Regions from separate parts of the Lysinibacillus sp. FSL K6-3209 genome, predicted to be linked through region 4. Evidence: riboswitches for the same ligand, from Rfam matches in the RefSeq annotation. Region 4 holds a riboswitch; each other region holds the start of a gene.
The links. Region 4 has a riboswitch for cobalamin ahead of MHH88_RS11500 (ABC transporter substrate-binding protein). Riboswitches for the same ligand answer to the same signal wherever they lie in the genome.
Positions count from the first base shown of each region.

Region 1 (3,683 bases), 310 kb from region 4:
GATAATCGCGGTAATAAGCGGAATAAGCTGTTCTGGCTCTAACCCCTCTACGACAGGCTGTGCTGCATGTGCTGTTCGACCTACCGGCTTAGCTCCGATAAAGACATCGAATTTACTTTTGCGATAAACAATACCGATATCATCAAACACAGCACGATAACATGCCATGCCACAACCATTAAAGCCAATATTTAATGTTTTCGGCAATGACAACCCACCTAGAGTTGCTTGAAGTTCCTCTGCATATGGGATGGAATCAGCCTTCTCCCCATAACAGAAATCACATGCCTTTAATGACAACACATCCCCAATTGGTGAGAGTAAAAACCCTACTTCTCTCAACTTCTCTGTTATCGCTTGTGGTTCTGTCGTTGGGATTTTCAAATGTATTTGATGGTCTGGTGTATATTCCATCGTGCCTTCGTCTCCCACAACTTCAGCCAATGCCATCATTTGCTGTGGTGTAAAAAATTTATTTGCTACCCCAGGGCTAACAGCTAGTTCAAAAATTGACTCCATTTTTTGTTGAACTAGCTTTGGTGTGGCTTTTGTTACAGTTGTCCCCTGCACCATTGCAAGTGCTGTTGCTGCCATTTCTAAAGACGATTTTGTCGGTGTTGATACAGGTGTAATGGCAATATTACTTTTCATCCGTCCTGCATTTGGATCTGCCGCAAAATCATGGCTTGCAGTACCTGTTTCTTGGTTCATTGCCCACGGTTCATTTTCTTCTCTTAAACGCTGATGAGGACGTAAAGGCTGTTTTTCTTCCCCGAGCGTATATTTACGCTGATAGCCTCGCGGTGTAATCATTTTATTATCATAGAAAAACGTCGAAGAATTGCCGATAATAACCGTTGTTAACATGCCGATATCATGCTCAAGCATCTCCGCTAAAGTCGTCATCGTAATTTCCTGACGCTCTCGGTAGGCACTCTTGACAAGACCTACAGGCGTATCAGGCGAGCGATATTCAAGTAAAATCCGCTGGGCTTCGACAATTTGACGTGTACGGCGACCACTTTTCGGATTATATAAAGCGATGACAAAATCTGCCATAGCCGCTGCTTCCACACGCTTGGCGATTAAATTCCATGGCGTTAAATGGTCACTTAAACTAATGGTGCAAGAGTCATGCATAATCGGTGCACCTAGTAAACTTGCACAGGAATTGATAGCTGAAATACCTGGTACGATTTCGACTTCAACACCTGTTGCTTCTGTCCAACCAAGCTCAATCAGTACTTCATAGACAAGCCCCGCCATCCCATATACACCCGAATCTCCACTTGAAATAACGGATACAATATTGCCAGCTTCCGCTTGACGTACTGCTTCTTGCGCTCGTGAAACTTCTTCTGTCATGCCCGTACTAACAATCGACTTTGCACTAACTAAATCTTGAATAAGCTCAACATACGTTTTATAGCCAATGATAAATTCACTTTGTTGCAGTGCCTCCACAGCACGAGTCGTAATATGGTTAAAATCACCAGGGCCAAAGCCCACAACAAAAATCTTTCCTTTTTGCGCCATTTTTTACCCCTCTTTCACCTTGTCGATGCCTTTAATGGCTGTTGTTTGTGGTGTACGCTGTAATGTACCTTCTTTCAGCGTAAAAACATGTTCACTATGTAAAGAATCATGGTTTAAATCTTGTACAAGTGTTCTTCCGTGTTCAACCGATGGCACACGATACCAATTTCCTTGTGGATAAGCGATGACAACACAGGCATCTTTGCATCTGCCATTACAGCGCGTTCTTGTCGTATGTATTTCCTTATCAAGTGCTAATTTTTCGATTTCATCTCGTATTGCTAGGGTAATTTCCTCTGCCTCTTTTTTCATGCAGCTACTGCCATTACAAATAAAAAGATGCGTTTTCATTCCCTCTAAGTTCCAAGTTGTCATTGCTTTTCTCCCCTCATTTACTTTTAGGAAAAAGAAAAAACCTTCACTCTATATCGAAGAGTCAAGGTTTTGTAGAAGCCAAAATAAAAACGAATATACACGTATCCGCTCTCGCTTCACTTCTCCCTCCGAAAAGTTTGCATGCCATCAATAAGCAGGTTTCCTGACTTAAGCTTCCTTTTACTCTCGCGCCTTCCCAAGTTTTCAGTGGCATTGCGATTTCATCAGCTATTACAGTAGCGGGGGCTGTATCGGATTTACACCGATTTCCCTATTATCTCGAAATATATCGAGCACTTATAGATGTATTTATATTAAATTAAAAAGCTGTATGTTTTTAAAAAGAATTGAAAAACTGTCTCTATCATAGCCTATTTTTTTAATACTTTTCAACATTTCTTTTTCATTTATTAGATTTTTAATAAAATTTCAACAAGTAATTCATTGAAAGCGACAGCTATTCTCTTATATTTATCTGAATTTTCTAGAATGTCAAATAACAAAAAAAATTTTTTTATAAAAAAAGATAGCTTGTGAATGGAAAAACATGTTACACTGTGTCGTGAAATCTCACAATTTCATCTTTTTTCGGTGCGAAGTGTAGCCATTTCGCTTAAAAGGGAAGCCGGTTCAAGTCCGGCGCGGTCCCGCCACTGTACTAGGGAGTTTTATAGAGAATGTCACTGTCCAATGGACGGGAAGACCTATAAAACGTTGAACTAAAGCCAGGAGACCTGCCGAAAAAAACGTGATCGTTTCAACCTACGAGGATAGGTGTGCGGCTTGGCAGATGATGATTCTATTTGCTTTTTCAGCTATGCACTTTTCCTAAATTAGGAGAAGTGCTTTTTTATTGCGCACGCTACATTCAAAAATTTTGATTTAAGGAGGAGAGATTTTGAAATTATCTTTTTGGAAACTTAGTTACTTCCTACTAGCATTTTTACTAGTACCAAAACAAGCATTTGCCATGCATATCATGGAAGGATTTTTACCGATTGAATGGGCGATATTTTGGTGGATTATTTCAATTCCATTTATTATTTTAGGGTTACGCTCAATTCGCAAAACAATTGATGAAAACCCTGAAACGAAAATGATTTTAGGGCTATCAGGGGCATTTGCATTCGTCTTATCTGCATTAAAAATTCCATCTGTTACGGGCAGTTGCTCACACCCTACTGGTGTTGGACTTGGCACAGTCCTGTTTGGCCCATTAGCAATGAGTGTGATTGGGACAATCGTCTTATTATTCCAATCGTTACTTTTAGCGCATGGTGGCATTACCACTCTTGGCGCAAATGCTTTTTCCATGGCGATTGTAGGACCAATGATTGCGTATGCTGTTTTTAAAGGCGCTCAAAAAATCGGTCTATCCTTTTCTCTCGCTGTCTTTTTTGCAGCAATGCTTGGGGACTTAGGTACATATATTGTCACGTCCGTTCAACTTGCACTTGCCTTCCCTTCAGAAGTAGGAGGCTTTATGGCTTCATTCACAAAATTCGCTAGTATTTTCGCGTTAACACAAATTCCACTAGCAATTAGTGAAGGGATTTTAACTGTCATTGTGATGAATTTCTTAAAAAAATACAATGTAAGCGAATTAAAAGCTTTACGTGTTTTCTCTGCAAAGGAGGCACATTAACATGAAGAAAAATTTACTGTTACTAGCTATAGTGATACTTTTAGCAATCATCCCTCTATTCATCCAAAAAGGCGCTGAATTCGGCGGTGCTGACGGTGAAGCTGAAGCAGCCATTGGTGAAATAAAC
Region 1 is NZ_CP150264.1:2,708,691-2,712,373, forward strand. Features, by position in the region: gene cobJ (precorrin-3B C(17)-methyltransferase) at 1-1,536, opposite strand, end outside; gene MHH88_RS13125 ((2Fe-2S) ferredoxin domain-containing protein) at 1,540-1,911, opposite strand; cobalamin riboswitch at 2,047-2,227, opposite strand; cobalamin riboswitch at 2,484-2,668, shown strand; gene MHH88_RS13130 (energy-coupling factor ABC transporter permease) at 2,810-3,556, shown strand; gene MHH88_RS13135 (energy-coupling factor ABC transporter substrate-binding protein) at 3,558-3,683, shown strand, end outside.
Region 1: linked by a shared signal. The riboswitch ahead of MHH88_RS13125 ((2Fe-2S) ferredoxin domain-containing protein) and the one ahead of MHH88_RS11500 (ABC transporter substrate-binding protein) in region 4 are both predicted to bind cobalamin.

Region 2 (3,683 bases), 130 kb from region 4:
CGAGTAAGTCTTTTGCTTGAATCGTATTTTGCACATATAAATTAAGCGATATGCCTTGGTCAATATGACGGGCACGTGCTGCATTTTGTTTAATCGTCCAGTTTTGATCAATAAAGTAAGCAGACTTATAATACCAAGTCGTTACGGGTGATAAGTCAGGTACTGTAACAGGAATTTTGTAATCCTTTTTCTCCTCGGAGTAACTCTTTTGGAAAATCGGATCAATCGTTGCCGTACTGCCTGCCAAAATGGATGTCGATGAATTTGGTGCTACTGCCATTACATACCCATTGCGCATTCCATAATTCGCGACATCCGCACGCAATGCTTGCCACTTGTCACTGTTGTAGCTACGCTTGTCAAAATAAGCACCTGTTTGCCAGTCAGAGCCCTCAAATAATGGGTAAGCACCTTTTTCTCGCGCAAGTGCACTCGATGCACGAATCGTTAAGTATGCAATATGCTCGTATAATTTATCAGCATAGTCAACTGCCTCATCCGACTCCCATTGAATTTCCTTCAAGGCAAGTAAATGATGCCAACCAAATGTCCCTAGCCCAATTCCACGATAACGAGCATTAGTACGCTCCGCTTGTTTCACAGGAATAGTATTTAAGGCAATGACATTATCTAACATGCGCACTTGAATCGGTATTAAACGCTCTAACACACCAGCCGGAACAGCCTTCCCTAAATTGACAGAAGATAAATTACATACAACAAAATCTCCAGGCTTACGACGTGTCACAATCACATCATCTTCTAACGTAATGGATTCGAATTGCGTTGGCGACATGTTTTGGAAAATTTCAGTACATAAATTTGAACTATAAATCATCCCTTCGTGCTTATTTGGATTCATGCGATTTACTTCATCGCGGTAAAACATAAATGGTACACCTGTTTCCAACTGTGAACGCATAATACGCTTCATAATATCGATTGCCGGCACCACTTCTCGACTTAATAGTGGATTGGCAATGCACGACGCATATTTATCTCGGAAAGAGCCTTGTCCTTTTTGCTCATCATAACAATCTTCGAGTGAGAAGCCCATTACCTCACGTACTTCATGTGGGTCAAATAAATGCCACTCTCCACGCGCTTCGACTGCTTCCATAAAAATATCTGGTAAACATAAACCAGTGAAAATATCATGCGCGCGTAATCGTTCGTCTCCATTATTTAAACGTAAATCTAAAAACGTAAAGACATCTTTATGCCAAACATCTAAATAAACAGCGATTGCGCCTTGGCGTTGACCAAGCTGATCCACTGACACCGCTGTATTATTGAGCTGTTTGATCCAAGGCAGTACTCCACTAGATGCGCCTTTAAACCCTTTAATAGAGGAGCCGCGACTACGGATTTTTCCCATGTAAACGCCTATACCGCCCCCGTATTTCGATAATGTTGCAACATCTGTGTTCGTATCATAAATACTTTGTAAACTATCATCTACCGTATCAATAAAGCAGCTTGAAAGCTGGCCATGTGTTTTTCCGGCATTTGACAATGTCGGTGTTGCAACCGTCATATATAAATTACTCATCGCCCAATACGATTCTCGTACTTTTTCTAAGCGGTTTTCCGTTTCATCTTGCATCAATGTCATTGCAATGACCATCCAACGCTCTTGCGGTAATTCTACAGGTGTTTTTGTATAATCACGCACAACATAGCGGTCCATTAACGTTTTTAATCCGATATACGTAAACAGTTCATCACGACTCTGTTCAAGATAAGACGCAAGCTCGACTAGCTCTAGTTCACTATACTTCGTCGTTAAACAGTCATGATAAAGCCCTGCCTCGGTATAGCGAGCAAGTTGCTCCGGAAATACCTTATAGACATCTTCCACCCCAACGCCACGACGGGTAGCAAATTGATCATACAATTTTTCTAAGTAAATTTGGGCAGCAACAAATGTCCAATATGGCTCTTCCTCATCAATAAGACTAAGTGTTTGTAAAATCATCGCATCCGCCCAAGCTTCAAATGTTGCATTGTCATTTTTTCGTAGCCATCTATCCGATAATCTTACAAAGCTTTCAAGCTCCTCCTCTGTGTAACTTTTCTTTAACTTAGCCATCTGTTGTTCGATTTGAATTGTCATATTCCCATTCTCTCCCTTTCTATCAGCGCACACAAAAAAGCGATTACACACCATGTTTCGGTTGCGTAATCGCTGTAAAATCGGAAATGGAAATGAAGGACATGTACACATCGAAGTGGACAAATCTCTCGCCTCCACTTCTCAATCCCCGAAGATGTGTTGCTGTCTTGAACAACTCGGCAGGTCTCCTGGCTCATGCTTCCTTCAAATAATTGCCTTCCCGTTCTTTCACAGTGGCATCCTAATTATTTGTCAGCACTTACAGTTGCGGGGACAGCTTCGGCTTTAGATATCTCTATTTCCGAATTCCCTTTTAAACCATACTGGTACCGCTTGTCCAATATACTATATATAGTGTTTTAACTCCTAAACAAATCTAACATATTGTGTTTAACGTTTCAATAGGCGTTTTGCCCCTTGTATTCTCGTAAACGCTACTTTTGCTCGAAGCAAGCCCTATTCCAATGCAGTTTTACGCAGTTTCTCAAAATTTCTAGTAAAAATTTTTTGTGCCAGTTGCTCTTTTTCTGGATTGATTCCTAGTAAAATTACCGCACATGGGCCTGCTGTTTTTCCTACATCCAACGAACTTTTAATTTGTTGCTGCCCAAAAAGTCTTGAAAATTCTGCTTGTAAGCCTTGAGAACCTACCGGCCAAACTTGTTGCACAATTTCCTCGCGCCAAGCTTGGTAAATGGGTTGTAGTTGGGCCACATCTTCAGGCTTCGCAAGCACTTCATTGCCAACGAGTGGCAGTCCATACGTATACCAAATCAGGTTGTCACGAACAAATGGCGACCTTGTTTGTATTTCACCTAACATGGTTACAGATAATCCCGATTGCACTGTCGGCATATTGGATTCTGAACTGCCATTTACAGGTGGACATGGTAGACCTGCTTCTTCAAAAACTTGCGCAAGTCCTACGACATAACGAGACCACGCCTCATCACCTGAAAAGTTGGCAAGAATAATATGACTGGGTAGAGCATCGCCTGCAAGCTGTTCTAGAAAAGTGACGCGCCCAGTTAAATAGGCCGTTAATGTATCCGGAGCCGATACGACATCTTGAGGTTTTTCTCCGATGGCAGCAGCATTATCTGTTGTAACAATCAGATTCCCTATTTTTACTGCATTTCTCAATTTGCTCGCCCCGCCTTACGAACAAACACTTTCGAGAGTATTGGCATCACGACAGCGACAATCAATAAATTGATGACAGTTGCCATGAAAATACTCGCTAATGAGCCCCAGAAAAACGCTGGACTAATGATGAAATAAAATGGGAGTGGTGCGATCACACCGTTCAATATAAGCGCAACCGGCCATTTCCAAAAATGCATACCTTTTTTGTGCATCACACCGAATAGCCATACAACAATAAACATTTCGGCCGCAATAATAAGATGCAATGGTCCAAGCTGAAAACCAGATGTCAGTGCTGTAATCAAATGACCGATTAACCCTGCTACTCCTGCCAATACAGGCGATAAAAATGCAACGCTTAAAAATGCTGGCGCTGAGTCGAGTGCCGCCGATGATACAAAAGACGGAATTTTAATAACTG
Region 2 is NZ_CP150264.1:2,532,508-2,536,190, forward strand. Features, by position in the region: gene MHH88_RS12245 (ribonucleoside-diphosphate reductase subunit alpha) at 1-2,116, opposite strand, end outside; cobalamin riboswitch at 2,277-2,465, opposite strand; gene MHH88_RS12250 (hypothetical protein) at 2,573-3,259, opposite strand; gene MHH88_RS12255 (ECF transporter S component) at 3,256-3,683, opposite strand, start outside.
Region 2: linked by a shared signal. The riboswitch ahead of MHH88_RS12245 (ribonucleoside-diphosphate reductase subunit alpha) and the one ahead of MHH88_RS11500 (ABC transporter substrate-binding protein) in region 4 are both predicted to bind cobalamin.

Region 3 (3,683 bases), 1.2 Mb from region 4:
TGCATTCGGTGGCGGTGCCATTCGTAATTTACTTATCGGTTTACCAGTAACAACGTTGTGGGGTCAGGATATGATGTTTCAAATTGCAATCGCTGCCATTACGATATTTTTTATTTTTCCGCATCATCTTATACAGCATTGGCATCGTTGGGGCAATTTTACAGATGCCATCGGCTTATCGGCTTTTGCTATACAAGGGGCATTATATGCAGTGAAGCTCAATATGCCAATTAGTGCGGTTATTGTAGCCGCAGTCTTAACTGGTTCCGGTGGTGGAATAGTGCGTGATTTATTGGCAGGACGTAAGCCACTCGTGCTACGTGATGAAATCTACGGTGTCTGGGCAGCACTTGCTGGTCTACTTATTGGATTGGAATTACTAGAAGGGGATATCTTTTTATACGTGTTATTCGGGGTAATTACAATTTTACGAGTTCTTTCATATATGAAGAAATGGCGCTTACCTTTGCGAAAATTGAATCGAGCTTAAGAGACTTTAAAAAAACAGAAAGCTGCTGGGACAAAAGAGAAAAAGTGTTAGATTGAGTGCCATCAATCTAACACTTTTTTGCTACGCCGTTGTTGTCCGCTTCGGCGGTGCTTTCTGCGGGTACACACGTAAGCCGCAACCCTCACTAACGCGCGGAATGCCCGCATCTTACAGTGTGTGCGTTCAAAGCAGGAGTCACCGCCTTCGCTACAAACAACTAGTGAATACTTCTATTTTTTCGCAATAACGGACAAGTCCCCATAATAGCGAAAATTTACCAACATCTTTCCTCTGTTCCTTAAATATCCCAGCTTCCTTTTTTGCTATAGACGATTACGCTCTATATGTTTAGCTAAGATTTTTCCCGATCGGCACTTAACAAATGATTACTTCTCTACCAGCCCGACAGACTCAGCTAATGTCGCCATGTTGCTCACCATTGAGCAAGCTGCATCTAGAATTGGAAAGGCTAATGCTGCACCAGAACCTTCTCCCAATCGCATGTTCATATGAAGCATTGGCTCCACGCCTAGCAGTTTAGCAGCAATTTTTGCCCCCGGTTCTTCAGAGGCATGGGAAGGAATAATATAATCTTGGACTTTCGGTTCTAATTCATAAGCGATAAGAGCAGCGACTGTCGAAATAAAGCCATCAATTACAACGGGCTTACGATTGGCAGCAGCCGCCAGAATTACACCAGCCATCGCACCTATCTCTAACCCACCCACTTTTGCAAGCACATCAATCGCATCATGACGATTCGGTTTGTTTAAGGCAATGGCGTTTTGAATGACTTGAACTTTATGCGCAATTCCTCCTGATCCAACTCCTGCACCGAACCCTGTCACTTCTTGTGGGTGACACGCATGAAGCACAGATAAGATAGCCGCGCTTGGTGTAGTATTACCAATCCCCATTTCACCTGTACCAAGTACATTAACTCCTTGTGCTATTTCGGCCGTAGCTACTTCAATTCCTACTTCAATTGATTGAATGGCTTCTTCCCTTGTCATGGCTGGACCTTTTGCCATGTTATCCGTCCCGTATTTTATTTTTTTCATTATAACACCCGCATCGAGCGGAATATCCTGTTTTACCCCTACGTCCACTGTCACAATTTTGGCATTCGTTATGTTTGCAATAGCACAAACTCCTGTTATCCCTTTTGGAAAATTTAATGTTTGAAGAAATGTTACATCTTGCGGATTGGATGTTACGTCTTCATCACACACACCGTGATCGCCTGCACAGACAATAATTGCTTTGTTATCAATTTTAGGATAGAGCTCTCCTGTAATACCAGCCAATTGTACAGCCAGTGATTCAAGTTTTCCTAAGCTACTCGGTGGCTTGCTAAGAGAATCTATATATTCTCTTGCTTTTTCCATCATTTCGTTATTGGCATGTTGAATTTGTTGAAGTGTTTGTTGTAATAATTTCATGTTCATTTCTCCTTTTTAAATAGCCTATTACATAAAGATTGAAATAAAAAAATGGAAAAACCTGTAGTTTATTTCATAACAAATAAACTACAGACTTTTCCATCATCTATATCATCCGAAGCAATTAGGCAGGTCTCCTGGCTCAATTTCAACATCTTATAGAACCTTCCCAGCTATGCTAGTGGTATTCTCTATAAAACTCCGTTTTACAGTGGTGGGACCGCTAAAGATTTTCACTTTATTCCCTATTCTCCCAAAGTGGGCACCTAATGCTTTTATGTAATTACTTTAAATTTACGACAAAGTGTTTTTAGTGTCAATATTGATACTCGCATTTTAGTCCACTAAAAAACGAGGTACTTAACAAGCTGACCTGTTACATACCTCGATATATCTTCTTATTTAAATTCTAATTCTCCATCATAAGCAAGCATGCCACCTTCAAGGTTTGTTACGTCAAAGCCTTGTGCTTCTAAGTATGCACAAGCATTTGCAGAACGTCCACCTGCTTTACAAACGATAATATATGGTTTAGTCGTATCTAATTCATCCAAGCGCTCAGGGATTGTCCCAAGTGCAATATGTTGCGCACCAGGGATAACACCTTGTGCTACTTCATCGTCTTCTCGCACATCAATAATGTAAAGGTCTTCGTTTGCATCTAATCGTTCTAATAATTGTGTTGTATCCATCGATTTCATCTATAAAATCCTCCAATATATCAATTTCCTATTACATTATAGCGTGAACGAAAAAAAACAGCTAGTGATGTAACACTAACTGTTTCTATTTACTTTATTTATTCTTCTACCTCTAAAAATTCGACTTGCTTTGCTGGAACGAATGTAGAAATTGCGTGTTTGTAAATGAGATGCTGTTTACTTTCAGCATCTACTAATAATACTGTAAAGTTATCATAGGATTTCACAGTTCCTTTTAACTGGAACCCGTTTAACAGAAACACAGTTACAAAAACACTGTTTTTACGTAGATGGTTCAAAAACGTATCTTGCAAATTGATTGATTTCATAGAATGCGCCTCCCCTACTCTCTTTCTACCTCTTCATTCCTATAGTAGCATGTTATACCAATTTATCAATTAGTAATTTTTAGAAATTATTAAAGTTTTTAGTCTTTTCAAATAAAGTGAATATCCATTTTATTGCGAAAATAAGTCAACTGTCTTTTCGCATAGCGTCGAGAATTTTGCTTTAAATTTTCGATTGCTTCTTCCAATGTACATCGACCATCTAAGTAATCATACAATTCCTTATAGCCAATCGCTTGGATCGACTGTACACCACGAATATTTTGCTGCCATAGTCCCTGAACTTCTTGCAGTAGCCCTTTGTCCATCATGACATCTACTCGTAGATTGATGCGATTATAAAGTTCTTCGCGGGACATATTTTGACCAAGCCCTATAATTAAGTGGCGATACAATGGGATTTCTCCTCGATTGTGTTCCTCTGACGCCTTTGAAACACCACTTAATTCAATCATTTCTAAAGCTCGAATTACACGTCTTGTATTGTTTGGATGAATCGTTTCAGCAGTTTTTGGATCAAGTGCTGCTAACTTTGCATGCATAGCTTCTGGACCTAACTTTTCTAGCTCCTCATAATAAGCTTTACGCGCTACATCATCAACCTGCTCCTCTGTAAATTGAAAATCATAAAGGACTGCTTGTACATATAGGCCAGATCCTCCAACAATAATTGGTAGCTTACCACGCGCCTGTATTTCACTAA
Region 3 is NZ_CP150264.1:1,215,938-1,219,620, reverse strand. Features, by position in the region: gene MHH88_RS05740 (trimeric intracellular cation channel family protein) at 1-490, shown strand, start outside; gene cobT (nicotinate-nucleotide--dimethylbenzimidazole phosphoribosyltransferase) at 877-1,932, opposite strand; cobalamin riboswitch at 2,042-2,217, opposite strand; gene MHH88_RS05730 (rhodanese-like domain-containing protein) at 2,331-2,633, opposite strand; gene hfq (RNA chaperone Hfq) at 2,732-2,962, opposite strand; gene miaA (tRNA (adenosine(37)-N6)-dimethylallyltransferase MiaA) at 3,070-3,683, opposite strand, start outside.
Region 3: linked by a shared signal. The riboswitch ahead of cobT (nicotinate-nucleotide--dimethylbenzimidazole phosphoribosyltransferase) and the one ahead of MHH88_RS11500 (ABC transporter substrate-binding protein) in region 4 are both predicted to bind cobalamin.

Region 4 (3,683 bases):
AACTGTATACATATATACATCATCTAATACTTCTATTCCAACTCCACTTCTAACAGATGTAGCAGGAATATATTTATAATCTACTCCATAGTTTAAATTTTCCTCCATAATAACCACCTTCTCTTATATTTTTCTTTTCGTAACAGTTACCATCATTAAAAATCGTTTGTCCTACTCTTTCATCATGTCTATGCATGATTATAAGTATAGAAAGACAAGAAAAAGACAAAATATAAGTTCGTAGTGTTTCACTACTTATAGGGCTGCTGAGAGAAATCAAAGCAGCTTTTTGTTATTTTCACCCTATTTAAGTCATCAATTTTTCCATAATAGCCCAAACTTTATTGTATGATGAATGGAATTGTTTTTTATCATTTTGAATTCCACGCCTTACTAAACGAAATCCTCTTGCTTCAAGATCTGCAATAGCAACATCTAACTCCTTATTATTTTTCCGCTGTATTGGCGGTAATCGAAACACACCATTTTGTGCTGATAAACGATTAAACATTTCTACATCCCCTTAAAATGTAATCGACTTATCGTGAGCACATGGCATACGATTTATTCAACTAAGCTGTCGGTATATATGTCCAATTGAAGAAAAAGTGTTAAATTGACATCCGTCAATCTAACACTTAATTACAAGTTGCTTCCCACTCTTCGCTCCATAGGCTATATCTATAATTATAGATAGCGATACGGTCATCGCATACAAACTATGTCATGGATAGCCTTACTTTATTTCACATTATGCATTGTTTGCCAATATTCGGCGGTATTCGTTCTGCGATAAAATTTATAGAAAGGCTCATTTGGACGTGCATGTTGTTGATAAAGCGCAATAATATGCTGTAAAAAGTTTGCTATTTTTTGCACCGAAACGCCTTTAGCAAATAATGTCCCCGCCTGTGCTTTTGCCCCCATTGGAATAGCCCCTAAATAAACATCGAAGCTATCTTTTTGATAGACAAGTCCAATATCATCATAGACAGCATTATAGCAAGCTGACGCACAGCCATTGACATTTAACCGCAATGTTGATGGCACCTTTTGTCCCTGCAACTCAATGTATAATTGTTCTGCAATCTCGGCCGCTTCCATTCGCTCTCCATCACAAAAATCACAAGCCTTGAACGCAACAATGGAGCCTGATGGTGAAATATATAAGCCCACTTCTTGCAGTTCACTTATAACGTCTTGAACTGTTCGCGTAGGAATGGACAACAATATACAATAGGATGCTGAATATTTAATGGCCCCACTGTCCCCTACGACTTCTGCTATTTTTTGAAATTGCTCGGGTGTATAATGTTTATTAATAATACCCGGACTTATTGCGAGACGAGTAAATTGACCATCTATATTTAATTTTTCAAATGTACGTTCTGGTATATTTGAACGAAATGCATTCATTTTTTATTCTCCTTAAATCTCGCTAGTCTCTAAAGTTATTAAAAATTTTCTGGATAGAATCCTTTAGCCAAAATTTTGATAGCCTCTGCCGCACGAACCCCTTCTGAAGCAGCTGAAAGCGGTAATATGACAAAACGCTCATTGTGCACAGCGTCGGTTTCCTTTAATGCAGGATCATTTTTCAGGAAATGTATTTTGTCTTCAGCACTTTGAGAACCATAATCAATCACGACAATTACCTCCGGGTTGCGTTCTACTGTATCTTCTTTTGAGACAGTTGCCCATCCAGATTCAATTTCACCAAAAATGTTTTTACCACCAGCGACAGTGACAAGCTCATTCATAAAATTTTGAGCAGCAGTAAAGACTTCCTTATCCCCACTATCATAGACAAGCACACGTAGCTCCTTTTCTCCTTGCGGTAACTTTGCACGCACTGCATCAACATCTTTTGTCATTTGATCGACTAATGCTTCTCCTCGATCTTCAACACGGAAAATTTTTGCGATATTGCGAATATCCATAAAAATATCATCTAGCGTCGGTTTCGTTATACTTGAAGAATGATGTAAATATGTGTGGATACCAAGTGTCTCTAATTCTTCTGGTGTACCAACACCCTTTTCACTAAAGCCACTTTTCCATCCAGCGTATAAAAAATCGGCTTCACTATCTATCACTTGTTCTTTTGTTGGGTACTGCTCTGCTATTACTGGTACTTTATCGTAGGCAGCTTGTAAAGGTTCATAAATTTTATCATCTAAATAGGCTGTACCAACCATTGAATCTTCTAAGCCTAAAGCTAACATAATTTCCGTTACATGCTGATTTAAACTAATCGCCTTTTTAGGTGCCTCTGTATAAACTTGTGTAGTACCATTATTGTCAATGGTTACTTCTGTCGCCTCGCTTTGTGCAGGGTCGATATGCTCACTTTGTGTAGCACTTTCCGAGTTGTCTTTCGCACTACAAGCTCCTAAAATGCTTATAATCGCAATGGCAACAACTAGCCACATGCCTTTCCATTTGTTCATGGTTCCATTTCTCCTTTAATTATGTAATTGGATTTGTATAGGAAGAAATCAATGATTTCCTTGCTACTAGCACATAAAAAAACCCCCTTGTTTCCAAGAGGGTGACATAGTGATAAATACATTGGGTATTTAAACAATCACTATCACCATCCTCGTGGTGTTAAGTAAAAAATACATATTGGCAGGTATCCTGGCTTAGGTTCATCGCTTATACGTCTTCCCATAGTTCAACTACAGTGACTATTGTATAAACTCCCCATTTACAGTTGCGGGACAGCATCGGAATTTCACCGATTTCCCTTTTAAGCAAATGACTAAAGCCATTTGCACCAATATATAGCAGTTTTTAGTTATAAAAATAGACTAGCAGAAGGTATTTTTGATTTCAATCACACAAAAAAATCCATAAATGATACTTGTTAATAAACTATCACTATTTAAACATGAAAGCGAACTATTTGTCACGAAATGTTTGAGCGATCATTCTGGTACAATGAATAGAGACTACATTAGAAATGAGGATTTTTTATGTATAAAACGATTGGTGTACTCGCACATGTCGATGCAGGAAAAACAACTTTTTGTGAGCAATTATTATTTCACACAAATAGTATCCAATCTCGTGGAAGAGTCGATCATCAAGATACATTTTTAGATAATCATGCAATTGAACAAGCCCGAGGAATTACCATTTTTGCGGAACAAGGACGGATGCAAATAGAAAATGATACATATACGCTGATTGACACACCTGGACATGTAGACTTTTCACCTGAGATGGAACGTGCCATACGTGTAATGGATTACGCCATCATTATTGTCAGTGCTGTAGAGGGTTTACAAGGTCATACAGAAACAGTTTGGCAGTTGCTCCGTCAATACCATATACCAACCTTTTTCTTTATTAATAAAATAGACCGTGAAGGGGCGGATATCAATGCGGTTATAAACCAACTACAAAAGGATTGTTCTGACAACATCCTGTTAATCGATGCCCCATTACGTAAAGATTTTATACAAAGCTATATTGCTGAGTGGCTAGCCGAGCGCGATGATCACCTTCTCGAGGCCTTTTTAACAGATACACTCGATGCCTCAACGTGCCTGTTACAGTTACAAAAGATGATTAAAGAAGAGCGAGCATTTCCCTGCTTTGTTGGTGCTGCTTTAAAAGATATTGGAATCAAGGAATTTGTATCACAGCTACCCCTCCTGACACAGACACACTTCGAC
Region 4 is NZ_CP150264.1:2,400,178-2,403,860, forward strand. Features, by position in the region: gene MHH88_RS11485 (MBL fold metallo-hydrolase) at 1-108, opposite strand, end outside; gene MHH88_RS11490 (hypothetical protein) at 308-511, opposite strand; gene MHH88_RS11495 (precorrin-3B methylase) at 742-1,416, opposite strand; gene MHH88_RS11500 (ABC transporter substrate-binding protein) at 1,455-2,450, opposite strand; cobalamin riboswitch at 2,613-2,799, opposite strand; gene MHH88_RS11505 (translation factor GTPase family protein) at 2,979-3,683, shown strand, end outside.